DNA from 3 places in the Intestinimonas sp. HCP28S3_D6 genome. Region 1 is predicted to be linked to each of the others. Evidence: predicted binding sites of a transcription regulator. Region 1 holds the regulator's gene; each other region holds the start of a gene.
The links. The regulator LexA, encoded in region 1, represses DNA repair genes until DNA is damaged. The targets are predictions, from matches to a motif close to CNAACANNTGTTNG.
Positions count from the first base shown of each region.

Region 1 (10,080 bases):
TTTTGTGGGGCGTCGATGATCCGTCCATAAGCCTTCCCCTGGGGGGTCTGACTGTCCGGTGGACAGTCAGGGCAAATCATAATATCTTCCTCGGCCCGTGCTGTCGCCGCAGGCGACTGATGGGAGGAAAGGCTGGTTGATGTCCGGCGTATCCCCTCATCCGGCGGCTGACGCCGCCACCTTCCCCTCAGGGGAAGGCTATGCACCACCCACGCCGCAGCAACGGCAATCCCAGGCAGCGCCACCACGTCCCGACACCCACCCGCGCAGGCGGCGAAAAAATTGTGGATAGGACCACGGCTTTTCCCTGTTCCACCGGCGGAGTCACCTGTGGACGGTGCCGGTGCTCTATGGGGGCGTAAAGACGGGCCGCCGGATTCCTATTTGGAGCCACTCAACCCACACGGGAGCCCCTTTTTCTTTGGATTCCAAAAACCGTTCTTTTTCCAGCAGGGAAGCGAAACGGGTTTTGAGCCGTCTCTCCCGTCCTTCTGCGTAGCAGAAAGATAAAGAAACGAGATGTTAAGCCACGCCGCAAGGCTCCCCCTTAAGGAAGAAGTCATTTCTTCTGACGATCCACCGGACAGTCAGCCCCCCAAGGGAAGTGACTATCAGCCGCCTGAAAACAAAAAAAGACCTTCCGTGGGGAAGGTCTTTTTTCATGTTCAGTGTTCCGCCCGGTCGGTGCGGAAGAGGGCGCCCAAAAACTTTACCATGAGGGGGAAGTAGGTGCCGATAAAGACCAGGGTGGAGAAGAGGGCAAAGGCGGGCTTTTTCTTCCGTGGGATGGCCAGGCCCAGCAGGGTCCCCAGGGACAGCAGGCACAGCTTCAATGCGGCCACGTCCTCCAGGTCCAGCTCCCGGACCATGAGGCGGCCGGCGGCGATCCACTTTTTCACCATCAGAGACACTCCTTTCCCGATTCCAGCGCCAGCAGGGCGCCCTTGAGGTCCAGCCCCCCGGCGTAGCCGGTGAGGGCACCGTTCTTTCCCACCACCCGGTGGCAGGGGATGAAAATGGGCAGAGGGTTCACATGGTTGGCCTGACCCACCGCCCGGACGGCCTTGGGCCCTCCCACAGCGGCGGCAATCTCGCCGTAGGTGCGGGTCTCCCCGTAGGGGATGGCCCGCAAGGCAGCCCACACCGAGCGCTGAAAGTCCGTCCCCGCCGGGTCCAGAGGCAGGTCAAAGGCCCGCCGTGCCCCGGAAAAATATTCCTGCAGCTCTTCTCGGGCGGCCCGGAGCAGAGGGGTCTCCTCCCCCCTTCCCCCACGGTCCGGCAGGGTGCCGGGGAGCCAGAGCCGGGTGAGGGCGGCCTCCCCCGCCAGGGCCATGGGCCCGAAGGGGGTCTCGAAGCGGAGCCAGGCCATCAGTCATACCGACGGATGACGGCCACCACCTTGCCCAGGAGCTGGGCGCCGTCGCCGTCGATGGGCTCATACTCCGGGTTTTCCGGCATGAGCCAGACGTGGCCGTCTCTTCTGCGGAGGGTTTTGACGGTGGCCTCATCCTCGAAAAGGGCCACCACGATATCGCCGTTGCGGAAGGACTCCTGCTGGTGGACCACCACGTAGTCCCCGGGCAGGATGCCGGCGTAGAGCATGGACTCGCCCCGGACCCGGAGGGCGAAGTGCTCCCCGGAGAGGCGGCCGGTGTCGAAGGTGAGGTAGTCCTCGATGTTCTCCTGGGCCAGGATGGGGGCGCCGGCGGCCACGTCGCCCACCACGGGGACCTGGTTTTTGGGGGGCTCGGGGGTGCGGCGGCGCTCCGGGGCGGGAAAGCCCCCCGCCACAGTGATGGCCCGGGTCTTGCCCTCGGCCTTGGTAATGATGCCGGCCTCCTCCAGGCCCTTGAGGTGAAAGTGGACGGTGGAGGGGGATTTCAGGCCCACATACTCGCCGATCTCACGCACAGAGGGGGGATAGCCGTGGTCCTGCTGAAAGGAGACGATGAACTGGTAGATCTGCCGCTGTTTCTCCGTCAGACCCTTCATGGGCGGTCCCTCCTTTTTTGTAGGTAAGGTTATGTTATCATAGCATGCACAAAAAGTCAAACAAGCGTTCTAAGATATTTGGCAGGCAGCGTTCACAGAAAATTCATTGACAATACAACAGTTAGGGTCTATTCTATGTAAGCATGCTAAAGATAAACCGGCTAACTAATTTGGAGGTGGGGATGTGTGCCAGAGTAGAGCGGACAGCGATTTGCCGGGCATCACCTTCCAGGCGGTGGCCCGGGCCCGGAAGCAGCTCATGCTGGCGGAGCTGGCGGGGCGGGGCCTGGGAGACCTGGGCAATCCGCTGCTGCTGTTTTTGCTGAAGGACCGGGAGGGGCAGGTCTCCTCCCAGAAGGTGCTCTCCGACGCGCTGCGGGTGTCGCCGGCGTCGGTGGCGGTGTCCCTCAAGTCGCTGGAACGGGGCGGCTATGTGGAGAAGCTGCCCGGTGAGGCCGACCAGCGGCGAAAGATGGTGCGGCTCACCGACAAGGGACGAGAGGCGCTGGAGACCTGCTTTTCGATCTTCCAGGAGGTGGACCGGCAGATGCTGGACGGCTTCACCCCGGAGGAGATGGAGCAGGTCCGGGCCTTCCAGCTGCGGATGCTGCACAACCTGAGAGAATCTCTGCCTACGGAAAGGATGGACTGTTCATGCTGAAAAAACTCTTTCCCTATATGGGGGGGTATAAGCGCCTTGCGCTCATCACTCCCCTGCTGATGATCCTGGAGGTGGCCTGTGAGCTGGCCCTGCCCCGGTTCATGGCCAACATCGTGGATGTGGGCATCGTCCAGGACGACCTCAACTATATTCTGAAGATGGGCGGCATCATGCTGGTGCTGGCCCTGTGCAGTATGACCTGCGGTATGCTGGGCGCCAAGTTCGCCGCCATCGTGGGTCAGGGCTTCGGCGCCAACCTGCGCCGGGGCATCTACAACAAGGTCCAGGACTTCTCCTTCGCCGACATCGACCGGTTCTCCTCGGCCTCCCTCATCACCCGCATCACCAACGACGTCAACGCCATCCAGATGATGGTGACCATGGCCCTGCGGATGCTGGTCCGGGCGCCGGTGATGCTGGTGGCGGCCCTGGCGGTGGCCATCAGCATCAACGCCGAGCTGGCGGTGGTCATGCTGGTGACCATCCCCCTGCTGGTCATCGCCATCGGCATCCTGATGAGCATGTGCAACCGGCTCTTCCAGATCCTCCAGAAGCGCATCGACGCCCTCAACGGCACCATCCAGGAGAACCTGGTGGCCATCCGGGTGGTGAAGGCCTTCGTCCGGGAGGGCTATGAAAAGACCAAGTTCAAACACTCCAACGACGCCCTCACCAAGGCCACCATCAACGTGGATATGCGGGTCATCGCCATGATCCCCATCATGATGATGGCCATGAACGGCGCCACCGCCGCGGTCCTGTACCTGGGCGGCGGCCAGGTCATCGGCGGCGAGATGCTCATCGGCGACCTCTCCTCCTTCATCACCTACATTTTCCAGATCCTCATGAGCGTCATGATGCTGGGTATGAGCTTCCTCCAGCTCTCCCGGTCCATCGCCTGCGCCCGCCGTATCAACGAGGTGCTGGAGACGGAGCCCTCCATCGAGGACGGTCCCCTCACCCCCGCTGAGCTCCCCGAGGCCAAGGGCCGGGTGGAGTTCCAGAACGTGGACTTCAAGTACGACGCCGGCGGCACCGGTGAGAACGTGCTCAGCGGCATCGACCTCACCATCCGGCCCGGCGAGTTCATCGCCGTGGTGGGCGGCACCGGCACCGGCAAATCCTCCCTGGTCAATCTGATCCCCCGGTTCTACGACGTGTCCGGCGGCGCGGTGCTGCTGGACGGGGTGGACGTGCGGGACTACCCCCTGGAGGAGCTCCGCAAGCGCATCGGCATGGTGCTCCAGAACAACGTCCTCTTTACCGGCACCATCCGGGAAAACCTCCTGTGGGGCCGGGCCGACGCCACCGAGGAGGAGATGATCCAGGCCGCCAAGAACGCCCAGGCCTATGACTTCGTCATGGCCTTCCCCGACGGCTTCGACACCCAGATGGCCCAGGGCGGCACCAACGTCTCCGGCGGCCAGAAGCAGCGGCTGTGTATCGCCCGGGCCATGCTCCGCCACCCGGCGGTCCTCATCCTGGACGACTCCACCTCCGCCGTGGACACCGCCACCGACGCCAAGATCCGCCAGTCCTTCAAGGAGAACCTGGCGGGCACCACCGTCATCATCATCGCCCAGCGGATCTCCTCCGTCATGTCCGCCGACCGCATCCTGGTGCTGGACGACGGCAAGATCGCCGACATGGGCACCCATGACGAGCTCATGGCCCGGTGCGGCATCTATCAGGAGATCTACCAGTCTCAGCAGGAAGGGGTGCAGGAATAATGGCCCAGCAGAATCAGCACAACATGCCCGGCCCCGGCGGCCGGGGCGCCCGGGGCGGCTTCCAGAAGCCCAAGAACCTGGGCAAGACCATCGCCCGGCTCATGGGCTACCTGGCCCAGAAGAAGTGGCCCCTCCTGATCGTTCTGGTCTGCCTCCTGGGGTCGGTCTTTACCAACATCGCCGGCTCCAGCTTCATCAACCTGGTCATCATCAACAACATCGCCGGGGGCGTCTACACCTCCCCCGCCGGCCTGGCCGCCGACGTGGCCAAGCTCCTGGTCATCTACGCCGTGGGCTGGGTGTGCACCTATGCCCAGTCGGGCATCATGGTCCAGCTGGCCCAGCGGGGCACCAACCGCATGCGCAAGGAGCTCTTTGACCACCTCCAGACCCTGCCCCTCTCCTACTTCGACCAGCACCCCCACGGCGAGCTCATGAGCCGCTTCACCAACGACGCCGACAACGTCCAGCTGGCCCTGGAGCAGAGCGTGGTCTCCCTCTTCTCCAGCGTCCTGATGTTCGTGGGCATCGTGGTGGTCATGCTCACGGTGAGCCCCCTCCTCTTCCTGGTGTCGGTGTTCACCCTGGGCGCCACCTTCCTGGTGTTCAAGATGTTCGGCGGCCGGTCCCGGCGCTACTACCAGAAGCAGCAGGCCGACCTGGGCGCCGTCAACGGCAACATCCAGGAGACCATCGAGGGGCTGAAGGTGGTCAAGGCCTTCACCCACGAGGAGGCGGCCAAGGACCTCTTCAACTCCCTCAACGAGAGCTACCGCTCCTCCGCCACGGCGGCCAACTTCTACTCCACCGCCATCATGCCCATCGCCATGAACATCATGAACGTGGGCTACGCCCTCACCGCCGCCTTCGGTGGCGTCCTGTCCATCGTCATGGGCCTGCCCCTGGGCTCCTTCACCCTCTACCTCAACTACTGCCGCCAGGTGGGCCAGCCCATGAACCAGATCTCCCAGCAGCTCACCACCATCCTCTCCGCCCTGGCCGGCGCCGAGCGGATTTTTGAGTGCATGGATGAGAAGAGCGAGGTGGACGAGGGCTTCGTCACCCTGGTGCCTGTGGTCCGGGACGAGCAGGGCCGCATGGTACCCGCCGCCGCCGGCGCCCACGTCCACGACTGGGCCTGGAAGGTACCCGACAACAACCGCTTCGTCCTCACCCGTGCGGTGAAGGACGAGAACGACCAGCTGGTGGAGTGCCCCGAGGGCACTGAGGGCGCCATGTGGGCCTGGAAATACCCCAATGAGGGCGACCCGGCGTTTGGCCTCCACCGCATCCGGGGCGACGTCCAGCGGGAGGAGGGCTACGTCCTGGCCCAGCTCACCGGCGCAGTGCGGCTGAGCCACGTGGACTTCTCCTACGTCCCCGGCAAGCAGATCCTTCACGACGTGACGGTGTTCGCCAACCCCGGCCAGAAGATCGCCTTCGTGGGCTCCACCGGCGCGGGCAAGACCACCATCACCAACCTGGTCAACCGGTTCTATGAGATCCAGGACGGCGTCATCACCTATGGCGGCATCGACGTGAAGGCCATCAAAAAGGACGACCTGCGCCGCTCTCTGGGCGCGGTGCTCCAGGATACCCACCTCTTCACCGGCACCGTCATGGACAACATCCGCTACGGCCGTCTGGAGGCCAGCGATGACGACTGCATCGAGGCCGCCAAGATCGCCGGGGCCGACTCCTTCATCCGGCGTCTGCCCCAGGGCTACCAGACCATGGTCACCGGGGATGGCGCCAACCTGTCCCAGGGCCAGCGGCAGCTGCTGGGCATCGCCCGGGCCGCCGTGGCCGACCCGCCGGTGATGATCCTGGACGAGGCCACCTCCTCCATCGACACCCGCACCGAGCGCATCATTCAGAAGGGCATGGACGCCCTCATGGAGGGCCGGACCGTCTTCGTCATCGCCCACCGGCTGAGCACGGTGCGCAACTCCAACGCCATCATGGTGCTGGAGGGCGGGCGCATCATCGAGCGGGGCGACCACGACGACCTCATCGCCCAGAAGGGCCGGTATTATCAGCTCTACACCGGCGGCGCCGAGCTGGAGTAACAGGAATGAAAAACCTTCCCCTTTCCAGGGGGTAGGGGCGGCTATCAGCCGCCCGCCGCGGCAGCATGGTATCCCCTTTGTGTGGGGCGCGACGACCCCGGCGCGCCAAACCACCCACGATTCTCTCTTGCTTATGGGGTTACGGCCTCCGGCGGGCCCCTTTCTGAATGACCAGAAAGGGGCGAAAGAGTCAGTCAAGGAGGGGGATTTCGATTTCCCCCTCCTTGACAATCCACCCCTTGAAACGACCAAGCAGAGGGGGGCTGCGGCCCCCCTATTGGAAGTACCCCCCGGAGCTCTTCTATTGCTATGCTGTCTGCACCGTCGGCTTACTTCGTAACGCCGCCGGTGCCCGGTGCACAGAGGGTAACCCGATTTCCAAAACGCAAAAAGGAGCCGTCCCTGCATAGCAGGGGCGGATCCTTTTGTGTGTTTAGTCCTCCCAGAGGGTGACTACGGTGCCGGTGGCCAGATAGTGGAGGCGGTCCCCCAGAATGGGGACCAGGAGGTCAAAGGCGGGACGGCCGGTGCAGTGGCCGGTCCAGATCTCCCGGACGTCCAGGGCCAGCAGCCGCTCCCCTAGGGCCTGGGCCTTTTCGGGCCGGACGCCCAAGGTGGTGGCGCCGCCGGAGCCCATGAGGTGGAAGCCGCCGAAGAAGGCCCGGACCGATTTCCCGGGGAAGGCGGCCTTCACCTCCTCTACCACCGTGTCTGCCCCGGCGTGGGAACAGCTGCTGAACACGGCCAGCTCCTCCCCGTGGACCACCACCATGGTCTGCTCGTGGGCGAAGTCGTCGGGATGGAGGCCGTCGGGCCCCTGGCGGTACATGGCCACCTTTTCCCCCCGCTTCTCCAGGCCGGGGGTGGTGTGGGGCAGGAGCCACACCCCGGGGTGGATCTCCGTTGGGTCTGTGATGAAGCGGAGCCGCTCCCGCTGCTCCCGCAGGGCCGTGGGCACCCCCAGATACTTCCGCTCCCCGTCCTTGCGGACCTGCCAGCTCTCCTCCACCGCCTGGGGCCGCAGGTAGAGGGGGGCATGGCCGTTGCAGGCGAAGAAGGCGGGAAAGCCGCCGGAGTGGTCATAGTGGCCGTGGGAGAGGACGGCGGCGTCGGCTTTGGACAGGTCCACCCCCAGACCGGGGGCGTTTTCCAGCCCGGCGGCGGAGGCCCCGGCGTCCAGCAGGCAGCGCCACCCGTTCTGCTCGATGAAAAGGGACAGGCCGTGCTCACAGCGCAGGTAGGCGTCGGGGGTGGTATTTTCAATCAGCGCAGTGACTTTCATCCCAAAGCACTCCTTTCACGGGGGGAGGACCATGATCCGGCGCCCCCTCATCCGGTCGCTTTCCGCCCGGCAATTGCTTCGTCACCGGGCACAGGGGTTCGATTCCCTTCAGCACCCAAAGGATTAAAGATCAAAGTTCTTTTTGGTCCTTTTTTTTCAAGAAAAAGGACAAGAAAAAGAATCAGGACTTTTTCTTCAGCTTGGTCTTGTTGCCCTTCTCGTCCATGACGTAGGTGTTGTCCAGGTGGGCGGTGAGGCTGGCGCGGATGGCGGCCCGGTACTCGGCCCGCAGGCCCTCCCGCTCGGCCTCCTCCTCCAGGGTGAGGCCGTCGGCCTTGGCCTTCCGGGCCAGCTCGTTGATGCGGTCGATCTTGTGCTGCTCCATGGGGCAGTCCTCCTTTATAAATAGCGTTCCATGACGATCATGATGCGGCCCTTCTTGGAGGTGCCGGACACCTCCGTGAGCACGCACTTGCCCAGACCCCGGCAGCTGAGCACGTCTCCGGCCTCCACTACCCGGTCGGGCTTGTCGCACTCCCGGCCGTTGAGGGTGAGCTTCCCCGACGAAATGAGGGAGGCCATCTTGCTCCGGGAGAGGGAGAAGCCGGTGGCGGCCACGGCGTCCAGCCGCAGGGCGGCCACCGTGTCCCGGATGGTCTTGGTCTTCTGCTCCAGGGGCTGGAGCTCGGCCAGGGGGCAGGCCGTCACCTTCACCCTGGCCCGGCCCACCTGGTCTAATTGGGTGAGGAGCACGTGCTCCACCTCCCGCAGCAGGAGGACCTGACAGACCCCCTCCCCCACCAGCAGGTCGCCGATCTTCTCCCGGGTGAGGCCCAGGCCCAGAATGGCCCCCAGGTAGTCCCGGTGGGTCAATTTTTCGCCCCCGGAGGGGGTGAGGGTGAGGGCGGTGATGGGGGCATCCTCGCTGGCGGTGAAGTCCTCCGGCTCCATCCAGTCGGGCAGGAAGGCCACCAGCTTCCGCTCGGCCTTCTCCCAGCCGCCCCAGAAGAGGTGGGCCGGGTGGCCGCAGGCGGCGATGAGCCGCTCCGCCGCCTCCTGCTGGGCCAGGGTGAGGAAGAAGGTGTGGGCGGGGACGGAGCGGTTTTGGGTGAACTCCAGCTTGTCCATCACCCGGGCCAGCACCAGCCGTTCGTCGGCGTCGGCGGAGAGCCTGGTGAGGAGCTCCGTCTTATTCATCGGCCTTCACCACGTCGGCAAAGGAGCCGCCGATGAGGCCAACCAGGGCGTCGGGGGAGAGCTCTACCTGGCGGCCGATCTTGCCGGCGCTCACCAGGATGGCGGCGTGGTCCTGGGCGGTGGCGTCCACCACCGTCTTGAACCGCTTCTTCATGCCGATGGGGGAGCAGCCGCCCCGGACGTAGCCGGTGAGGGGGGTGAGCTCCTTGACGTGGATCATTTCGATGGACTTCTCCCTCACGGTCTTGGCCGCCTTTTTGAGGTCCAGCTCGGCCAGGACGGGCACCACAAAGACGTAGTTGGCCTTGGAGGCCCCCCGGGTCACCAGGGTTTTGTAGACCTCCCCCGGGTCCCGGCCGATGAGGGCGGCCACGGTGGCGCCGTCCACCGCCTCCCCCTCGTTGTGGGGGTAGCTGTGGGGGGTATAGGGGATCTTCTTCTGGTCTAAAACGCGCATGACGTTGGTCTTTTCTTCTGACATAGGAATGCTCCTTTGCTGTTAAAGGGTAATATTTTGATTGGAAATCACATTGAGTATAGAATTGGGGGCGTCTGGAGACGGGGGAGACGGTTCAAAACCCGTTTCTTTTTCCCTGCTGGAAAAAGAACGGTTTTTGGAATCCAAAGAAAAAGGGGGTTCCAAGGGGGTTGAGTGGCTCCAAATAGGAATCCGGCGGCCCGGCTTTACGCCCCCATTGTGCACCGGCACCGTCCACAGGTGACTCCGCCGGTGGAACAGGGAAAAGCCGTGGTCCTATCCACAATTTTTTCGCCGCCTGCGTGAGTGGGTGTCGGAACGTGGTGGCGCTGACTGGTATTACCTTTGTTGCGACGCAGCGTCGTTTGACGGGCACCGGCGGCGTTACGGAGTAAGCCGACGGTGCAAATAATGTGGAAAATAGAAGAGCCCCAGGGGGTACATCCAATAGGGGGGCCGCAGCCCCCCTGTGTTTGGTCGTTTCAAGGGGTGAATTGTCAAGGAGGGGGAAATCGAAATCCCCCTCCTTGACTGACTCTTTCGCCCCTTTCTGGTCATTCAGAAAGGGGCCCGCCGGAGGCCGTTCCTCCATCAGAGTGGGATTAAGGCTGCCTGCCCGGTCCGGCTCACGAAACGGACTGCTGTGCCCGCCAAAGGGCGGCATACTCGCC
Region 1 is NZ_JBQHTM010000044.1:20,360-30,439, reverse strand. It holds gene ACTNBK_RS13405 (permease of phosphate ABC transporter) at 666-902, opposite strand; gene ACTNBK_RS13400 (methylated-DNA--[protein]-cysteine S-methyltransferase) at 902-1,369, opposite strand; gene lexA (transcriptional repressor LexA) at 1,369-1,992, opposite strand; gene ACTNBK_RS13390 (MarR family winged helix-turn-helix transcriptional regulator) at 2,177-2,653, shown strand; gene ACTNBK_RS13385 (ABC transporter ATP-binding protein) at 2,647-4,383, shown strand; gene ACTNBK_RS13380 (ABC transporter ATP-binding protein) at 4,383-6,452, shown strand; gene ACTNBK_RS13375 (MBL fold metallo-hydrolase) at 6,886-7,734, opposite strand; gene ACTNBK_RS13370 (DUF896 domain-containing protein) at 7,916-8,119, opposite strand; gene ACTNBK_RS13365 (RNA-binding protein) at 8,134-8,931, opposite strand; gene ybaK (Cys-tRNA(Pro) deacylase) at 8,924-9,412, opposite strand; gene ACTNBK_RS13355 (ABC transporter ATP-binding protein) at 10,036-10,080, opposite strand, start outside.

Region 2 (10,080 bases), on a different contig from region 1:
GCTTTACTCCCAAGGCTCTGGGCGCCGGCTGTCTGGACTGCCACAGCGGCAAGATCCGCTTCGCCATGGCGCCCCTGGAGCCGGGCCGCTTCTCCGGCACCGGCGATCTCTTCGCCGCTGTACTCCTTGGCAGTCTCCTCCGGGGCGAGACCCTATCCGACTCCACCGCCCGTGCCGTGGATTTTATCCAGAAATCCGTGGCCCGCACCCTGTCCGCCGGCACCCCTGTGCTGGACGGCGTCCAATTCGAGCCCCTCCTTCGGGAACTGATTTGACAAAGCGCCCGCTGTCTGTGAACAGCGGGCGCTTTTCTGCTCTTACCGGTCCGGACCGCTCTTCCTGTGCTGGACCTCCCAGCACAGCCGGGCCAGGATCTTGTCGGGTACGAAGCGCTGGAAGAAGTGGACCGCCTTCATCCGCACCCCGGGCAAGATAAGCAGCTGCCCCCGGAGGGTACCAGCCACCGCCAGCCGGGCCACCGAAGTACTGTCCATCCCCGGAATGGAGAAGCGCACATCGGCCACCTGGTCGAACTCCGTGGGCACCGGCCCGGGACAGAGGACACTGATGGTCACCTTGCTTCTGGCCCGGCGCAGCTCCTCGGCCACCGCCTCAGAGAGCCGCAGGACATAGGCCTTGGAGGCGTAGTAGGAGGATAGAAGGGGCCCCGGCAGGAAGGCCGCCGAGGAGGCCACGTTCAGGATGTGTCCCCGTCCCCGTGCCTTCATCTTCGGGAGAAACAGCTTGGTGAGGATGTGGAGGGCCACGATATTAACCTCCAGCATGGAAAGTTCGGTGTCCAGGTCGGTCTCGTCAAAAGGCCCAAAGAGCCCACGGCCGGCGTTGTTCACCAGAATGTCAATGTCCTGGTCCTTCACCAGCTCCCACAGGCCCATCACCTGAGCCCGGTCGGTGAGGTCGGCGGGGATCACCTCCACCTTCACCGGCAGCTCATCCGCCAGCGCCCGCAGGCGGTCGGCCCGCCGGGCCGTCAGGATGAGGTCGTACCCCCGCTCCGCCAGTACCTTTGCGATTTCCCGCCCGATGCCCGAGCTGGCGCCTGTCACCAATGCCTTCATGGAGCCATCTCCCTTTTCGTTTTTCTCTAGTTTACCACGTCCCGCTCCGTTGGCATACCCCTTTTTTCTGCACCCCCAGCAGCTCTCTCAAGGAGATGCCCTGGGCGGACAGAGCTGCCAGATAGATCAGGGCGCCGAAGGCAAGGCAGACCATCCCACTCCCGCCCTTGGAGAACCCCCAGTCCTGGAGGACGCGGAAGAGGAGATTGACGTCCAGGCCCATGAGGAGGGCAGCCAGACCGGGGGCAGTGAGCCAGCGGAAGAACTCCGGCCGGAGCCCGGCCGCCCGGCACAGAGAGACCAGGTTGAGGCCCACCCCCAGCAGCTCACTGACCAGGGCGGCGGCCACATAGCCCTTAAGCCCCACTCCCGGGATGCCAACCGTGAGGGCGGTGAGCCCCAGTTCCACCGCCCCGGCGATGAGGGCGTTGCGGGCAGCGGCAGCCTGCCGCCCCACCCCGTTGAGGGAGCAGGCCAGGACGGAGCGGTAGCAGGAGAGGGCCACCGACACCGCCAGCGGGGGCAGATAGGCCCCGGCGGCGGTCTCCCGGAAGAGGAGGACGGCCAGGTCGGGGCCCAGCACCGCCAGCAGGGCCATGGCGGGGAGCATGAGCACCGAGGTGGCCAGCATGGCGCCGCTGACCCGCCGGCGCACCTCCTCCCACCGGCCCAGGGCGGCGGCCTGGGAGAGTCTGGGCATAAGGACCAGCCCCAGGGCGGAGATGAAGGCGGTGGGCAGGCCCAGCATGGGCAGGGACATGCCGAACATGACGCCGAAGGCAGAGACGGCCTGGGAGACCTCCATCCCCCCCGCTACCAGCTTCTGGGGGATGAGGACGGCGCAGGCTGAGCCCATCAGGTTGCCCAGCAGGGCGGTGAGGGCCACCGGCAGGGCCACCTTGGCGATCCGCCGGTCCAGGACCTTCCTTGGCTCCCTTGCTCCGCCGCCCCGCCGCTGCCGGTGCCACAGGGTGGTGAGGGTACAGGCGGAGAACACCTCACAGATCACCATGCCCGCCACGATGAGGCCCACCGTCCGCTCCGGGTTCTGAGGCAGGAAGAGGAGGAGGAGCCCCAGCACAGCGGTGGTGCGGACCACCTGCTCCAGCACCTCGGAGAAGGCGGGGGGCCGCACCAGACCGGCGCCGTAGAAGGCGTGCTTGTGGAGGTTTTCCACACCGGTGAGGAGAACGCAGGGGGGCAGCAGCAGCAGGCCCAATCGGGTCCGGGCATCCCCAAGGATATAGACCGAGATGGGGTCGGAGAAGAGGATGAGGGCCAGGGTGGGAAGGGCCAGCAGGCAGACCAGGAGCACCAGGCAGCGCCTCAAAACCTGCTCCGCCGCCGTCTCCCGGCCCAGGGCCCGGTATTGGGCGGTGAGGTTGGCCACCGCCGCCGTGAGGCCGATGGCGGTCACGGAGAGGAGCACAGAAAAGACCGGCATCACCAGCTGATAGAGCCCCATGACCTCCGCCCCCACCAGCCGGGAGAGAAGGATGCGGTAGAGAAAGCCCAGGAGCTGATTCACAAGGCCGGTGGCGGTGAGGAGCAGGGTGCCGTACCGCACCGACGCGGAGTCCCACTTCAAGGGAACACCTCCCTTCCCGGAGAGTATATTCCACAGCCTGTGGAAACTTGCCTGGCCCTTCGCCATTGTCAAGGGAACCCGAATGATGTATAATAATGTCCGCTGAATAAACCGAACATCGGTTTATTCAGCCGGCGGTAGCCGCGTAATTCCATAAAAACGGCGTATGGAGCCATTTTTATGGAATTCAGACATTGTTGCAATGCGTTTTTTCTCCTGCGATTCAGCGCAGGAGAAAGGATACTGACCAGACCGCCCGGGCCGCCGCCCAGGGCGCAAAACATGGGAAAGGGTGCCATCACATGTCCATGACCTACAAAGAGGAATTTATCACCTTCATGGTGCGCTCCGGCGTGCTCACCTTCGGCGACTTCACCACCAAGTCCGGCCGCAAGACCCCCTACTTTATCAACACCGGCAACTACAAGACCGGCGCCCAAGCCGCCAAGCTGGGCGACTACTACGCCGCCTGCATCCAGCAGAACCTGCCCGACGGCGTCACCTGCCTCTTTGGGCCCGCCTACAAGGGCATCCCCCTGGCCGTCTCCGCCGCCGCCTCCCTCTACCGCAACTACGGCCGGGACCTCCCCTACTGCTTCAACCGTAAGGAGGCCAAGGACCACGGCGAGGGCGGCTCCATGGTGGGCTACAAGCCCCAGGACGGCGACAACGTGGTCATCGTGGAGGACGTGGTCACCGCCGGTACCGCCGTCCGGGAGTCCATCGAGCTCTTCAAGCAAGTGGCCAAGGTGAACATGAAGGCCCTCATTGTCTCCGTGGACCGGATGGAGCGGGGCACCCGGGACTGCTCCACCCTGGACGAGCTGCGCCAGGACCACGGCATCGCCGTCTACCCCATCGTCACCGTGCGGGAGATCATCGCCTTCCTCCACAACCGGGAGATCGGCGGCAAGGTCTACATCGACGACGAGATGAAGGCGAAGATGGAAGCTTATCTGGAGCAGTACGGCCCCAAGGCGTAATCAGGCATCCACATCAGGGCGGCCCTCAGCCCCCGCCGCGGCGGGTCCGGCGGAGGTCCGCTTCTCAACTGTGCGGGAAAGGAGGAACGGCGTCATGGGACTCCACGACGGCCACCGCAAGCGGCTCAAAGAGCAGTTTCTCAACCACGGCGACGGCTTCCATGACCACCAGCTTTTGGAGCTGCTGCTGTGCTACGCCATTCCCCAGGGGGATGTGAACGGCCTGGCCCACCGGTTGCTGGACCGGTTCGGCTCCCTGGCCGGGGTGCTGGACGCCCGCCCCGAAGCCCTGACCCAGGTCCCCGGCGTGGGAGAACACACCGCCGTCCTCCTCAAGCTCATCCCCGTGCTCTCCGGCCGTTACCAGGCCGACCGGGCCGACATGGGCACTATCCTGGACTCCACCCAGGCCGCCGGACAGTACCTGCGGCCCTATTTTTCCCAGGGTGCCCGGTACGAAATGGCGTATCTGGTGTGCCTGGATGGGAAATATAAGGTATTGGGCTGCCACAAGCTGGGCGAGGGCACGGTGAACGCCGCCGAGATCACCCCCAGAAAGATGGTGGAAATTGTGCTGGCCCACAACGCCACCGCTGCCATTCTGGCCCACAATCATCTCTCCGGTCTGGCCCTCCCCTCCAACGCCGACCTCATGACCACCCAACAGCTCCGCGCCATCCTCCGGAGCGTGGATGTAGAGCTGCTGGACCACCTCATCTTTACCGATGACGACATGGTCTCCCTGAAGGACAGCGGATTCTTTTCCGAGTGAGGAAAAGCCTTCCTTTTGCTATTGCAATAGAACAAATGTTTTGTTAGAATGTTGGTGCATCGGGCGCTGCGGGCGCCCAGATCCATGCGAGGAGGTCTTTGACGATGCCCGATTTTGAAGTTGTCTCCCCCTATTCCCCTGCCGGAGATCAGCCTGAGGCCATCGCCGCCCTGGCCGCCGGCATCGAAAACGGCCTCTCCGAGCAGACCCTGCTGGGCGTTACCGGCTCGGGCAAGACCTTCACCATGGCCAAGGTCATCGAGGCCGTCCAGAAGCCCACCCTGGTGCTGGCCCACAACAAGACCCTGGCCGCCCAGCTGTGCGCCGAGTTCAAGGAGTTTTTCCCCAAAAACGCGGTGGAGTACTTCGTCTCCTACTACGACTACTACCAGCCCGAGGCTTATATCCCCCACACCGACACCTATATCGAAAAGGACTCGGCCACCAACGACGAGATCGACCGGCTGCGGCTCTCCGCCACCGCCTCCCTCATGGAGCGCCGGGACGTGATCGTGGTCTCCTCCGTCTCCTGCATCTACGGCCTGGGCGAGCCCGACGACTACGCCAAGATGATGGTCCCCCTCCGGGTGGGCACCGAGTTCCCCCGGGACGAGCTTTTGAAGCGCCTTATCGAGATCCGCTATGAGCGCAACGACATCGCCTTTGAGCGCAACATGTTCCGGGTCCGGGGGGACACGGTGGAGGTGTGGCCGGCCTACTACAAGGACACCGCCATCCGGGTGGAGTATTTTGGGGACGAGATCGACCGCATCAGCGAGATCAACGTGGTCACCGGCACCCCCGTCCGACGGCTGGAGCACATCCCCATCTTCCCCGCCAGCCACTATATCACCCCCAAGGAGAAGATGGACAAGGCCATCAAGGAAATCTACAAGGAGCTGGAGGAGCGGGTGGCCTGGTTCCAGGAGCGGGACATGCTGGTGGAGGCCCAGCGCATCAAGCAGCGGACCATGTACGACATCGAGATGATGCAGGAGCTGGGCTACTGCTCCGGCATCGAGAACTACTCCCGGCCCATCGCCGGCCGGCCCGCCGGCTCCGCCCCCATGACCCTCATGGACTACTTCCCAAAGGATTTCCTCATGTTCATCGACGAGTCCCACGTCACCCTCCCCCAGGTCCGGGCCATGTACAACGGCGACCGGGCCCGAAAGACCACCTTGGTGGATTACGGCTTCCGTCTGCCCTCGGCTTTTGATAACCGCCCGTTGAAATTCGAGGAATTTGAACAGAGAGTAAATCAAGTTGTCTACGTTTCGGCCACTCCGGGCGAGTATGAAAAGACCCGCTCGGGCCAGATTGTGGAGCAGGTCATCCGCCCCACCGGCCTGCTGGACCCCAAAATCGACGTGCGCCCGGTGGAGGGCCAGATCGACGACCTCATTGGGGAGATCAACCAGCGGGTGGAGCGCAAGGAGCGGGTGCTGGTCACTACCCTGACCAAGAAAATGGCAGAGGACCTGACCGCCTACCTGAAAAACGCCGGCATCAAGGTGCAGTACATGCACCACGACATCGACACCATCGAGCGTCAGGAGATCATCCGGGACCTGCGCCTGGGCACCTACGACGTGCTGGTGGGCATTAACCTGCTGCGTGAGGGTCTGGACCTCCCCGAGGTGAGCCTGGTGGCCATCCTGGATGCCGACAAGGAGGGCTTCCTCCGGTCGGAGACCTCCCTCATTCAGACCATCGGTCGGGCCGCCCGGAACGCCGACGGTCTGGTCATCATGTACGCCGACAAGATGACCCCCTCCATGATGGCCGCCATCGGCGAGACCGAGCGCCGCCGGAAGAAGCAGGACGCCTTCAACCAGGCCCACGGCATTGTCCCCAAGACCATCATCAAGTCGGTACGGGACGTCATCGAGCTCTCCGCCGGCGAGGAGGAGAGCGAACAGCTTCTGCGCAACAAGACCAAGCTCTCCAAAAAGGAGCGGGACGCCGCCATCGAAAAGCTGGAGAAGGAGATGAAGGAGGCCAGCAAACGGCTGGAATTCGAATACGCCGCCGTCCTCCGCGACCGTATCATCGAACTCAGAGGCAAGTAATGGCCTCCTTCATCTCCTTTGGGGCCCCGCAAAGCGGGGCGGCGCTTGCGCCGCACAAGCGTTTTGCCCCAGGCAAAACCTTGGCGCAGGGCGAATTCACTTCGCCGAGCATGTGAAATCACTCCCGGGGTCCCCCGCGCGGCACTGCCGTGCGGGGCGAGGAAGGAGGCATCCAAGCGTTTGGAGTTCGAATACGCCGCCGTCCTCCGCGACCGTATCATCGAATTGAGGGGCAAGTAATGGGTGGGAGAGAGGTGATCCTATGGGACGGCTCCACAGGCTGCCAAACTATGATTATGGACAAGAAGGCTGCTATTTTATCACTTTCTGCACCAAAAGGAGATCCACTGTATTGTCTCGGATTGTGGGGCGCGCCAAGGTCGTCGGGCCCCACACAACAGGTTCCGCGCATGATCACCGCCCTCAAGCGCTTCACCAATCAGGACATGAAAAACGACCTCTGGCAGGACGGCTTCCACGACCACATCATCCGCAACTAGGCCGACTATCTGCGGATCTGGGCATATATCGACCAAAACCCGGCCAAATGGGGGAGGACTGCTACTATGAGGAGGGTATCCTATGAAGAAGGTAAAAATCACGGTGCTGAAAACCGAATTTTATCCTGAACTGGCCGAGCGCTATCTCACCGAGGGCCGTGAGGCGGGTCCCTGCCCCTTCCAGAAGGTCGGAGATGTGTTCTACTACGAGGGCGGCGCGGAGAAGCCGGAGGGCCTGTGCCCCTGGGCCTGGATCGACCTCTACCGCGGCATCTCCACCCTGGCCAACGGCCCTCTTGTCAACGATTGGTACTCCCATGAGGACCGGCGTATCCTCTGCTGCACCGACGGCGTCCGCCCGGTGATCTACGAGCTGGCTCTCCTGGACGAGGACGTCTCCCTGTAAATACCGGAAACCCATCTGGAAAGGATCTGATACCATGTGGATCTGGTTCGCCCTGCTCTCGGCGGTCTTTGCCGCCCTGACCTCCATCCTGGCCAAGATCGGCATTGAAGGGGTGGACAGCACCCTGGCCACCGCCATCCGCACCGCGGTGGTGCTGGTCATGGCCTGGGGCATCGTCTTTCTCACCGGAAAGCAGCACGGCATCGCCGACATCGGCCCCCGGAGCTGGCTCTTCCTGGCCCTCTCCGGCCTGGCCACCGGCGCCTCCTGGCTCTTTTACTACCGCGCCCTCCAGCTGGGCGAGGCCAGCAAGGTGGCCCCCATCGACAAGCTCAGCGTGGTGCTCACCATGATTCTGGCCTTCGTCATCCTCCACGAGACTATCACCGTAAAAGGCATCATCGGCGGTGCCCTCATCGCCGCGGGCACCCTGATCCTCATTTTGTAACACCCAAAGGAGATCGACACACCTATGCTCGACCATATTTACGTCAAGGGCGCCCGCGCCAACAACCTCAAAAACATCGACGTCACCATCCCCCGGGACAAGCTGGTGGTGCTCACCGGCCTGTCCGGCAGCGGCAAGTCCTCCCTGGCCTTCGACACCATCTACGCCGAGGGCCAGCGGCGGTATGTGGAGTCCCTCTCCTCCTACGCCCGGATGTTTTTGGGCCAGATGGAAAAGCCCGATGTGGATTACATCGACGGCCTCTCCCCCGCCATCTCCATCGACCAGAAGACCACCTCCAAAAACCCCCGGTCCACCGTGGGTACCGTCACCGAGATCTACGACTACCTCCGCCTCCTATGGGCCCGGGTGGGCACCCCCCACTGCCCCAAGTGCGGCAAGGAGATCAAGCAGCAGACCATCGACCAGATCATCGACCAGGTGATGGCCCTCCCCGAGGCCACCCGCATCCAGGTCATGGCCCCCGTCATCCGGGGCAAGAAGGGCGAGCACCAGAAGATCTTCGAGGACGCCCGGCGCTCCGGCTACGTCCGGGTCCGGGCCGACGGCTCCATCTACGACCTCACCGAGGAGATCAAACTGGACAAGAACAAGAAGCACAACATTGAGGTGGTGGTGGACCGGCTGGTCATCCGCGCCGACATCGCCCGGCGGCTCACCGACTCGGTGGAGACGGCCTCCAACCTCTCCGGCGGGTTGGTCCTCATCAACATCGTGGGGGAGGACCGGGACATCCTTTTCTCCCAGAACTACGCCTGCGAGGACTGCGGCATCTCCATCGAGGAGCTCTCCCCCCGGATGTTCTCCTTCAACAACCCCTTCGGCGCCTGCCCCACCTGCACCGGCCTGGGCTCCCAGCTGAAGGTGGACGTAGACCTCATCATCCCCAACAAGGACCTCTCCATCCTGGAGGGGGCCATCACCGCCAGCGGTTGGAACAACGTGAAGGGGGACTCCATCTCCCGGATGTACTTCGAGGCCCTGGCCAAGCAATACAAGTTCAAGCTCACCACCCCGGTGAAGGACCTGCCCCCCGAGGTGCTGGACGTGATCCTCTACGGCACCAAGGGGGAAAAGCTCAAGCTCACCTATGAGCGGGAGAACGGCCAGGGCACCCTGATGCAGGCCTTCGAGGGCGTGGTCAACAACCTGGAACGCCGCTACCGGGAGACCCAGTCCGACGCCATGCGCCGGGACCTGGAGGACTGCATGAGCCAGCGCCCCTGCCCCGACTGCGGCGGCAAGCGGCTCCGAAAGGAGGCCCTGGCCGTTACTGTGGGCGGCATCAACATCGACGACTTCTGCCGCAAGTCGGTGACCGAGGCCCTGGCCTTCATCGACGGCCTCACCCTCAGCGAACAGAAAATGCGCATCGCCGAGCGCATCCTGAAGGAGATCAAAAACCGCCTGGGCTTCCTCCAGTCGGTGGGCCTCCAGTACCTGACCCTGAGCCGGGCCGCCGCCACCCTCTCCGGCGGCGAGAGCCAGCGCATCCGCCTGGCCACCCAGATCGGCTCCTCCCTCATGGGGGTCCTCTATATCCTGGACGAGCCCTCCATCGGCCTCCACCAGCGGGACAACGACATGCTGCTGGACACCATGAAGCACCTGCGGGACCTGGGCAACACCCTGCTGGTGGTGGAGCACGACGAGGACACCATGCGCGCCGCCGACTATATCGTGGACATCGGCCCCGGCGCCGGCGTCCACGGGGGGCAGGTGGTGGCCTGCGGCACCGCCGAGGAGATCATGAACACCCCCGGTTCCATCACCGGCGACTACCTCTCCGGGCGGAAGAAGGTGCCCGTCCCTGACCACCGCCGGGCGGGCAACGGCCACTTCCTCACCATCCGGGGGGCGGCGGAGAACAACCTCCGCAACGTGGACGTGTCCATCCCCCTGGGGACCTTCACCTGCGTCACCGGCGTCTCCGGCAGCGGCAAGTCCTCCCTGGTCAACGAAATCCTCTACAAGCGGCTGGCTGCCGACCTGAACCGGGCCAAGACCCGCCCCGGTAAGCACGCCGGCATCGAGGGGGAGGAATTTCTGGACAAGGTCATCGACATCGACCAGTCCCCCATCGGCCGCACCCCCCGGTCCAACCCGGCCACCTACACCGGTCTCTTCAACGACATCCGGGACCTCTTCGCCTCCACCCCCGACGCCAAGGCCCGGGGCTACGGGCCGGGCCGGTTCTCCTTCAACGTCCGG
Region 2 is NZ_JBQHTM010000043.1:19,283-29,362, forward strand. It holds gene ACTNBK_RS13215 (pyridoxamine kinase) at 1-275, shown strand, start outside; gene ACTNBK_RS13220 (SDR family NAD(P)-dependent oxidoreductase) at 318-1,079, opposite strand; gene ACTNBK_RS13225 (oligosaccharide flippase family protein) at 1,111-2,667, opposite strand; gene pyrE (orotate phosphoribosyltransferase) at 2,976-3,650, shown strand; gene ACTNBK_RS13235 (JAB domain-containing protein) at 3,745-4,422, shown strand; gene uvrB (excinuclease ABC subunit UvrB) at 4,527-6,494, shown strand; gene ACTNBK_RS13245 (UvrB/UvrC motif-containing protein) at 6,558-6,734, shown strand; gene ACTNBK_RS13250 (TIGR04076 family protein) at 7,077-7,400, shown strand; gene ACTNBK_RS13255 (EamA family transporter) at 7,435-7,848, shown strand; gene uvrA (excinuclease ABC subunit UvrA) at 7,873-10,080, shown strand, end outside.
Region 2: uvrB (excinuclease ABC subunit UvrB) is a predicted target of LexA. The motif match lies at 4,451-4,464, and genes of this name have one in related genera.

Region 3 (10,080 bases), on a different contig from region 1:
CCCCTCCCTCATCATCGGCTACGCCCCCTGTGAGATGCACAGCATCAAGGGCGGCATGACCAACTGCCAGAGCGAGATGAAGAAGGCTGTGGAGTGCGGCTACTGGAACCTGTTCCGGTTCAACCCCGCTCTGAAGGCCGAGGGCAAGAGCCCCTTCACTCTGGACTCCAAGGCCCCCGCTGGCGGCTATCAGGAGTTCCTGATGAACGAGGCCCGTTACTCCGCTCTGACCCGCGCCTTCCCCGACCGCGCCGAGAAGCTCTTCAAGGAGAACGAGGAGCTGGCCAAGGCCCGTTACGAGCACCTGGTCAAGCTGCAGGAGCTCTACGCCTGAGTTTCGCCGCGTGATCCCCTGACATAAGCACAACGCCCGCCCTTCCGTGAGGAAGGGCGGGCGTTTTTTGTGCCGGATACCTTTGCGGGCGACCAAAGGGGGCCCCTACGCCAACCTCTGTGCCGGCTTCGTAGGGGCGACCTGTGGCCGCCCGCGGGCCTATGTCCTTGCCAGGGCCGTGCCGGGGGCTGCCGCCTCGGTCTGAAATTCGGTCATGTCGTCCCAGTACCGCTTGGGCATGTGGGTCATGCGGCACCGGGGGTTCTCCCGCTCCCGGATGGCGATGGTGTCATAGAACCGCCGCCACAGCTGCCGGTAGTCCTGTTCCTCTTCACCGGGGCCCTCCAGGTGAAACTCCTCCAGGGGGAGGATGGCCCACTGCCGGGGCTGGTAAAGGAGGGCCTCCTTGTGGGTGCGGTCGTAGAGGAGAAGCCGTTCCCGGGAGAACCGGGCGCAGAAGTGGGGCCGCAGCAGGGGAAGAACCCGGTTTTTGGGGGTGATCTGGCCGCAGAGGACGCCCCCCTGGTCGGAGAAGCGGACGAAGCCCTGGAAGAGGTGGGCCTCCTTCCACAGGTGGAGAAGGGCGGTGTGGAGGGGGGCCACCCGGGGGTCGGTCAGGTCACGGACCACGGCGGGACCCGCCCGGTAGGCCAGGCGGATGAAGTCGTAGAGCCGCCGCTCCTTCTCCGGGGCGCAGGTGAGGAAGCCGTGGCGGACCCACCGCTGGACCTCCGGGGAGACCCGGCGGCTCAGGGAGCGGTACACCCGCTCCGCCTTCTCCCGGTCGGTCTCCACTGCCCGCTCCGGCCACAGGGAGGTACGTGGGTCGTTGAAGAGGGAGAAGCAGGCGGGCTCCTCGTCTTTGGCGTAGCTCTCAAAGACGCAGGTGAGGAAGCCGGCGAAGGTGCCGTCGTAGAGGTAGACAAACTGGGGGCGCTGGGACAGAGGCATGAAGATCCTCCTTTCAGATGGTGGGGGAGAAGAGGGAGAGCTGACCGGGTAGCACCTTGGCGCCGCCTCCGGGGAGGGGGTCGGCCAGGCGGAAGAAGAGGTCCTCGGGCTGGAGCCGGGCGGCGCCGGGGACGGCGCGGCCGGAGCAGGTGAGGAAGTACTGGGCCCGCTTGAGGACCACCCCCAGGGTCTTGAGCCCCTCGAAGGTGAGAGGGCCCACCCGGCGGGCGGCCAGGACCCGCCGGGCGGAGGTCACCCCCATGCCGGGCACCCGGAGGAGGGCCTCGTAGTCGGCCCGGTTTACGTCCACGGGGAAAAACTCCGGGTGGCGGAGGGCCCAGCAGCACTTGGGGTCCAGCCGGGGGTCGAAGTGGGGGTGGGCCTCATCCAGCAGCTCCCCGGCGTCAAAGTGGTAGAACCGCAGCAGCCAGTCGGCCTGGTAGAGCCGATGCTCCCGCAAAAGGGGCGGCCGGAACCCCTGCCGGGCGGGGAGGAGCTTGCTGTCGGACACCGGCATGTAGGCCGAGTAAAAGACCCGCTTGAGCCGGTAGCGCCGGTAGAGCCCCTGGCTCAGCCGCAGGATCTGGAGGTCGGTCTCCGGGGTGGCCCCCACGATCATCTGGGTGGACTGGCCCGCCGGGGCGAATTTCGGGGCGTGGCGGTACCGGGCCAGCTCCTGTCTGGAGACGGCGATGCCGTCCCGGATCTGCTCCATGGGGGCCAGAATGGCCTCCTTGGTCTTGTCGGGGGCCAGCAGGGCCAGACTGCGCTGGCTGGGCAGCTCGATGTTGATACTCAGCCGGTCGCACAGCAGGCCCAGCCGCCGGGTGAGGAGGGGGTCGGCCCCGGGGATGGCCTTGGCGTGGATGTAGCCCTGAAAGCCGTACCCCTCCCGCAGCAGGGAGAGGACGGCGATCATCCGCTCGGTGGTGTAGTCCGGGTCCCGGAGGACGGCGGAGGAGAGGAAGAGCCCCTCGATGTAGTTCCGGCGGTAGAAGCCCAGAGTGAGCTCGCACAGCTCCTGGGGGGTAAAGGTGGCCCGGGGCACGTCGTTGGAGCGGCGGTTGACGCAGTAGGCGCAGTCGTACCGGCAGCGGTTGGTCATGAGGACCTTCAAGAGGGAGATGCACCGGCCGTCGGCGGAAAAGGAGTGGCAGCACCCCGCCGGCAGGGTGGAGCCCAGGCCGCCCCGCCCGCCCCGGCCCACGCCGCTGGAGGTGCAGGCGGCGTCGTATTTGGCGGCGTCAGCCAGGATGGTCAGCTTGTCCAGGAGCTCCATAGGGGTCCCTCCGTAATCGAACATTTGTACTATTATGATAGCACGGAAAGGGGGGACCGTCAACCGGAAAGAAGCACCAGGGAGGAGCGGAAAAGTCCGGTCCATGGGACCGGGCTTGCGGTGGTGGACGGCAGCGGGTATAATGGGGACACCACTGGGAAAGGCGGGATGATATGGACAGGCGGTATGACCGGCTGAAGGGAAAGCTGCTGCTGCTGGCGGCGGCGGGGGCTTTGGGAGCTTTGGCCGTGACGGTGGTCCTGTGGCAAGTGGCCGACAGCCTGTGGGGCCAGGCCATGGCCCAGGGAACGGAGCGGCTGTGCCTGGACCTGTTCGGCCTGGAGGAGGAGGCCGCCCAGGGCATGTACCAGCATATCTTCCGGGATGGCTGGCTCTACTGGGTGGCCGGCCTGGGAGCGGTCTATCTGCTGGCGGCCTTTTATGTGGTGCTGGGGAAGGTCACCCGGTGGCTGGACCAGATCGGCGCCACCGTCCACCAGGTGGTGAATGAGACGGGGGAGCCGGTGTCCTTGCCCAAGGAGCTCGCCCCCCTGGAGCGGGACCTGCGGGCCATCCAGAGCAGTTTGGCCGCCGGCCGTGCCCAGACCAAGGAGGCGGAGCAGCGGCGGCAGGACCTGGTGGCCTTCCTGGCCCACGACCTGAAGACGCCCCTCACCTCGGTGCTGGGGTATCTGAACCTCCTCCACGACGACCCCGGCCTCACGGCGGAGCAGCGGGCCAAGTATACCGCCATCGCCCTGGACAAGGCCAACCGGCTGGGGGAGCTCATCGGGGAGTTCTTCGACATCACCCGCATGGACTTCGCCACTTTGGGGGAGAAGGGGGAGCTCATCCAGCTCTCCCTGCTGCTGGAGCAGCTCTCCGACGAGTTCTACCCCGCCTTTGCCGAGAAGGACCTGACCTGTCAGTGCGACATCGCCCCCCGGCTCACGGTGCGGGGAGACGCCGACAAGCTGGCCCGGGTCTTTGACAACGTGCTCCGCAACGCGGTGAGCTACAGCGCCCCCGGCGGCGAGGTGGAAATCCAGGCGGCACAGCGGGAGGGCTGGGCCGAGATCGCCATTCGAAACCAGGGCCTGGAGATCCCGGAGCAGGAGCTCACCAACATCTTTCAAAAATTCTACCGGCTGGACCAGGCCCGGTCCACCCGCACCGGCGGGGCAGGGCTGGGGCTGGCCATTGCCCGGGAGATCGTGGAGCGCCACGGCGGCACCATCCGGGCCGAGAGTGACGGCAGGCGGACCAGCTTTGTGATCCGGCTGCCCCTGGCGGAGGAGGAGAAGTGACGATGGAGCAGATGGAACGGGCTCGGGCCTGGCTGGAGCGGGACAGCGTCCTCCACGCCAATCTTCTGGAGGTCCTCCGCCGGGGCAGCGCCGATGTGCTGATCGCAGAGGAGGGGGGCGTCCTCCTCCACGACACGGGCTGCGGGGCCTGGATGCTGGCGGCGGAGCCGGAGGCGGTAGAGGCCTTTTTGGACCGGGTGCCGGCGGGGTGCGACCTCTTTGTGGGCCATGATATGGCGTATTTTGACCTGGCTCGGGCTAGGTTCGGACTGCCGGAGCAGGAGATCTGCTGGTCGGCGGCCTATCTGGGCAAAGACCCCCTGCCCGTCCCTGCCTTCAACGGGGAATTGCGGCTGCTGGACCGGTCCTGGGCGCCCTGGCTCAGCGCCCATTACAGCCACGACTTCGGCGGCCCGGCCTACATGGAGCGGGCGGCGGACCGTGGTATCATCGGCGTCTTTGTGGAGGGGCAGCCCGCCGGCTTCGTGGGCTTCCACGACGAGGGGAGCATCGGCATGCTGGAGGTGCTGCCCGCCTACCGCCGCCGGGGCCTGGGGGAGATCCTCCAGCGGGCGGCCATCAACCTGGCCCTGGAGCGGGGGCAGATCCCCTTCGGCCAGGTCATCGACGGGAACGAGGCCTCCCTCGCCCTCCAGCGGAAGCTGGGCATGTCGGTCTCCCATACCACCCTCTTCTGGCTCATGGGGTGAGGGGGGGCAGCCCACTGACCGGACACAAAAAAGCCTCCCCCGGCGCACTGCGCCGGGGGAGGCTCTGTTCTTCTATGGGGACGGTCAGTCGCCGGTCCAGGTGGGGTCCCAGAAGCGGTCGGGGGCCAGATAGAGCTCCCAGACCGCCGGGTCCCGGTCGATGGCGTGGAGGTCGTAGAGGAAGAAAGCATCCATGGGGGGATCAAAATACTGGCTCTTCTCCAGCTCGCCCCAGGAGACGTTGGGCTCCAGATAGTTGCTCACCGGGGTGTCGGAACCGCCGAAGGGCTTGTAGTAGTAGGTGCCGTTGGTAAAGGCCAGCCGCCCGGCGTTGCCGGTATTGTCAATGGCCATCCAGTCCCCGTCGGCACAGACTATGTTCCAGGCGTGGTTGGAAGCGTCGGAGCTCTGGTAGTAGCACTCCACCCCCACGGAGGTGAGCATGTCGCAGGTCAGCCAGGCATACCCCTCACAGACCGCCGTGCGGGTCTTCAGCACGTTGGCGGGGTCCTGGTAACGACCGTCTATGCGGGCGTAATAGAGATCGGTGTCATAGAAGATGTGGGTGGCGATCCACTCCGAGACGGCCACGGTCTTGTCGTAGTCACTGGTGAGCCCCTGGGTGAGGGACTGGGCCAGGGCGGCCACCTCTGGGTCGATGGACCCGCTGTTGGTGTCCGCCGTCTCCCGGATGCGCTCAAAGAAGGCCGGGTCCTGGATGGCGTAGAGGAGGGCGTAATCCCGAGGCAAGATGGTGGAAAAGTCCACCGTCACGGTCTGGGCCAGGTCCCCCGCGCTCCGGCGGACGGAGCAGTCGTAGAGCAGCAGGTCGGAGAGGCCGTACTCCTCCGCCAGGATGTCGCCCAGACTCTCATGGTTGTCCCCGGCATCGATGCTCAGCATCAGGTAGAGGATCTCGGCGGCCACCTCACGGGTGAAGGGGCTCTTCTCCTGCTCAATATATTTCTGGACGTAGGCCCCGGCAGCGGCGTAGGGGAAGGCGGGATAGTACTGGTAGAGTGCAGAGTTGTCCTCCACGGCGGCGGTGGCCTGGGCCAGGTCGGCCATGGCGGTCTGCCAGCTGTAATCCGTCCCCTCCGTCAGATGGGTCAGCCGGAAGAGCATGAGGGTGAATTCTTGGGCGCCGCACAGTGTCAGGGAGCCGAACTGCCCGTTTCCGATGCCGTTGACCACGCCCTTTTCGTAGGCCAGGTTCACATAGCCGTTGGTCCACGCCGGCACGTCGGTGAAGGGGGAGGGGGCATTGGCGGCGGCCTGGGCTTCCTCCTCCAGGCCCATGAGCCGGATGAGGATGGTGGCGGCCTCCGCACGGGTGAGCTCCTCCATCCACCGCATGTCCCCGCTGCTGTCCCCCAGCAGGATGCCGGCGGACCGGGCAAAGCTCTTGCCCACGTCGATCTCGGAGGAGAGACCGTCTACGTGGTAGTGGGCGTTTCCGTAGAAATAGGGTCCGCGGCGGGGGTCCACGGCGGCGGCTGAGCCGGCCAGCAGAGCGGCAGCCAGACCCAGAGACACCAGGTGACGCCAAAGCTTCATTGTTCCTACTTCCTCTCAATACAGATCTTGGAATCTACGGCCAGTATACGCCCATCCCACAGCCCTGTCAATCCAAAAGGCGGGCGCCCAGCATGGCCGGGCGCCCGCCTTTTCATGCGGTGGTGTGGTCAGAGGGATCAGCGGGTGGAAAGGAGCTTCCACAGCTTTTTTTGGTTGGGCATCATCTGCCGGGGCGGGGTCTGCTTGCCGTACCGCTGACTCAGATCCAGCCGGGCGTCGGGGGAGAGGAGAGGGGCCAGGGGCAGGCCGCAGCCCTCCAGGGCCAGCAGGGTGTAGGTCTCCGGCATGGTGGCCGGCCTGGGGTAAAAGAGGAGCCGCTCCAGTCCCCGGAGGGCGGCAGCCTGGGCCTCGGGGCCGGGATGGGCCTGGACGGCCAGGACCAGGGCCTCCACGTGGCCGTTCAGGAGGGGGAGATAGCGGGCCATCAAGGCGTCCAGACCGGGGTGGTAGCTGTGGCCGGAGAACATGCTGGCCAGGATGCCCTTGGGGTTCTTCGACTGCTTGGCTGCCGGCAGCTCCTCCAGAAGGGCGTCATAGCAGTCCTCCAGGGCCTTCAGGGCCTCAGAGGGGGTAAGTACTGTGTCCATAGGCGATACCCCTTACGCGAAGTAGGCGGCGCCGCTCTCGAAGATGGGCTGGAACTTGTCGCCGGGGATGTTCTTGGCCAGGAACTGGCCCCGGCGCTCGGAGTGGCCCATCTTGCCAAAAACCCGGCCGTCGGGGGAGAAGATGCCCTCGATGGCGCAGAGAGAGCCGTTGGGGTTGGCGGAGATGTCCATGGAGGGCTCGCCGGAGAGGTCCACATACTGGGTGGCCACCTGGCCATTGGCGATGAGGCGGTCCAGCAGGGGCTGGGGGGCCACGAACTTGCCCTCGCCGTGGGAGATGGGGATGGCGTGGAGGTCGCCCACCTGGCTCTTGAGCATCCAGGGGGAGCGGACGCTGGCCACCCGGGTGGTGACGTACCGGCTCTGGTGGCGGCCGATGTCATTGAAGGTGAGGGTGGCGCACTTGTCGTCCATGGAGGGGCGGATCTCGCCGTAGGGCACCAGTCCCAGCTTGATGAGGGCCTGGAAGCCGTTGCAGATGCCCAGCATCAGGCCGTCCCGGTTTTTGAGCAGGTCGTGGACGGCGTCGGTGAGGCGGGGATTCCGGAAGAAGGAACAGATGAACTTGGCCGAGCCGTCGGGCTCGTCGCCGCCGGAGAAGCCGCCGGGGAGGACGATCATCTGGGCGCTCTGGATGGCCTGCTCCAGGGCCTGGGCAGACTGGGACAGGAGGTCGGCGTTGAGGTTGCGCACCACCACGATCTCCGGCTCGATGCCGGCCCGGAGGCAGGCCCGGGCGGTGTCGTACTCGCAGTTGGTGCCAGGGAAGACGGGGATGACGGCCTTGGGCCGGGCGGTCTTGTGGCGGCACACGGCGGGGGAGGGCTCGGTGCAGCTGAGGGTGGGCACGTCGCCGGCGGCGTCGGTGCGGGTGGGATAGATGTTTTCCAGCACGTCCTCGGAGACGGCGAGCAGCTCGTCGATGGGGGCGGAATCGTTGGGCAGGGAGACGATGGGCTCATTGGAGGTATAGCCCAGCAGGGTGGCGCCGGGCACGGGGCCGTCGCACTCGGCCACGATGGCGCCGGGAGTGGTGATCCAGAAGGGGTCCCGCTCCAGGCGGGCGTCGGAGGTGAAGCCGATGCGGTTGCCGAAGGACATCTTGATGACGGCCTCGGCGCTGCCGCCGGCGGTGACCGCCCAGGCGGCCTTCACGTGACCGGCCAGGCACAGCTTGTGGAAGTCCATCCACAGGGCCTTCAGGTCGCCGTAGTCGCCGCTGAACTTGGGCTGGAAGAGGTAGACCGGGTGGCCGGCCGCCTTGAACTCAGGGGTGATGACGTTCTGGGCCTTCTCCGGGGCAATGGCGAAGGAGATGAGGGTGGGGGGCACGTCCAGGCCCAGGAAGGAGCCGGACATGGAGTCCTTGCCGCCGATGGCGGCCACGCCCAGGCCCACCTGGGCGGTAAAGGCCCCCAGCAGGGCGGCGAAGGGCTTGCCCCAGCGGACGGGGTCATTGCGCAGCTTCTCGAAGTACTCCTGGAAAGAGAGGTAGGCCTTGGCGGGATCGCAGCCGGCGGCCACCAGCTTGGCCACCGAGTCCACCACCGACACGCCGGCGCCGTGGAAGGGGTCCTTCTCCATCCACCGGGGGCGGAAGCCCCAGGCCATGACGGAGCAGGTGTCGGTCTCGTGGCCCGGGTCCACGGGCAGCAGGGCGGCCATGGCCTGGGTGGGGGTGGTCTGGGTCTTGCCGCCGAAGGGCATAAGTACCGAGGCGGCGCCGATGGTGCCGTCGAAGCGCTCCCCCAGGCCCCGCTGGAGGCCCAGGTTCAGGTCGGAGCACAGCTCCCGAAGGCCCGCGCCGGCGAAGGGCAGGCCCATCTCCGCCGGGGGCACCACCACGGTGGTGTGCTTGTCGGCGCCGTTGGAGGAGAGGAACTCCCGGGACAGGTCGGCGATGACGGCGCCGTTCCAGTGCATGACCATCCGGGGGGACTCGGTGACGGTGGCCACCACGTAGGCCTCCAGGTTCTCGGCGCTGGCGGCGGCGATGAAGGTCTCCACGTCGCCCTCGGCCACCACCACGGCCATGCGCTCCTGGCTCTCGGAGATGGCCAGCTCGGTGCCGTCCAGGCCGTCATACTTCTTCCGCACGGCGTCCAGGTCGATGTCCAGGCCGTCGGCCAGCTCGCCCACCGCCACGCTGACGCCGCCGGCGCCGAAGTCGTTGCACCGCTTGATGAGGCGGGTCACCTCGGGGTTGCGGAAGAGGCGCTGGAGCTTGCGCTCCTCAGGGGCGTTGCCCTTCTGGACCTCGGAGGCCATGGTGTCCAGGCTCTTGAGGTCGTGGCTCTTGGAGGAGCCGGTGGCGCCGCCGATGCCGTCCCGGCCGGTGCGGCCGCCCAGGAGGATGACCTTGTCGCCGGGGGCGGGGCGCTCCCGGACCACGTTGGAGGCCGGGGCGGCGCCCACCACGGCGCCCACCTCCAGGTGCTTGGCCACGTAGCCGGGGTGGTAGATCTCGCTGACCAGGCCGGTGGCCAGTCCGATCTGGTTGCCGTAGGAGGAGTAGCCCGCCGCGGCGGTGGTGCACAGCTTCCGCTGGGGCAGCTTGCCCTCCAGAGTCTCGCTCAGGGGAGTGCGGGGGTCACCGCAGCCGGTGACACGCATGGCCTGGTAGACGTAGGACCGGCCGGACAGGGGGTCACGGATGGCGCCGCCGATGCAGGTGGCCGCGCCGCCGAAGGGCTCGATCTCGGTGGGGTGGTTGTGGGTCTCGTTCTTGAACATGAGGAGCCAGTCCTGGTCCTCCCCGTCCACGTTGGCGGTGACGTGGACGGAGCAGGCGTTGATCTCCTCGCTCTCGTCCAGGTGCTGAAGGACGCCTCGCTTCTTGAGGACCTTGGTGGCGATGGTGGCCAGATCCATCAGGGTCTCGGGCCGGGCCTTGGCCTTCTCCTCGCCGTAGACCTCCTTTCGGGCGGCCTGGTAGAGGTGATAGGCCCGCTTTACCTCGGGGGAGAGGATCTCCACGGAGTCGATGTGGGTGGAGAAGGTGGTGTGGCGGCAGTGATCGGACCAGTAGGTGTCCACCAGCCGCAGCTCGGTGATGGTGGGGTCCCGGTCCTCCTCCTTCTTCATGTAAGACTGGAAGAAGGTGAGGTCGGCCAGGTCCATGGCCAGGCCATACTCCTCCAGCACGGCCTGGAGACCGGTCTCGTCCAGGTTACGGAAGCCCTCCAGCACCTGGACGGACTGAGGGATGGGATAGGTCTGGGCCAGGGTGTCGGGCTTGTCCATGGAGGCCTCCCGGGCCTCCACGGGGTTGATGAGGTAGGAGCGGACCTTCTCCACGTCCTCGGCAGAGAGG
Region 3 is NZ_JBQHTM010000008.1:25,764-35,843, reverse strand. It holds gene nifJ (pyruvate:ferredoxin (flavodoxin) oxidoreductase) at 1-334, shown strand, start outside; gene ACTNBK_RS04465 (TIGR03915 family putative DNA repair protein) at 494-1,285, opposite strand; gene ACTNBK_RS04460 (putative DNA modification/repair radical SAM protein) at 1,299-2,564, opposite strand; gene ACTNBK_RS04455 (sensor histidine kinase) at 2,738-3,871, shown strand; gene ACTNBK_RS04450 (GNAT family N-acetyltransferase) at 3,874-4,581, shown strand; gene ACTNBK_RS04445 (transglutaminase domain-containing protein) at 4,666-6,138, opposite strand; gene ACTNBK_RS04440 (hypothetical protein) at 6,276-6,746, opposite strand; gene ACTNBK_RS04435 (phosphoribosylformylglycinamidine synthase) at 6,759-10,080, opposite strand, start outside.
Region 3: ACTNBK_RS04460 (putative DNA modification/repair radical SAM protein) is a predicted target of LexA. The motif match lies at 2,582-2,595, and genes of this name have one in related genera.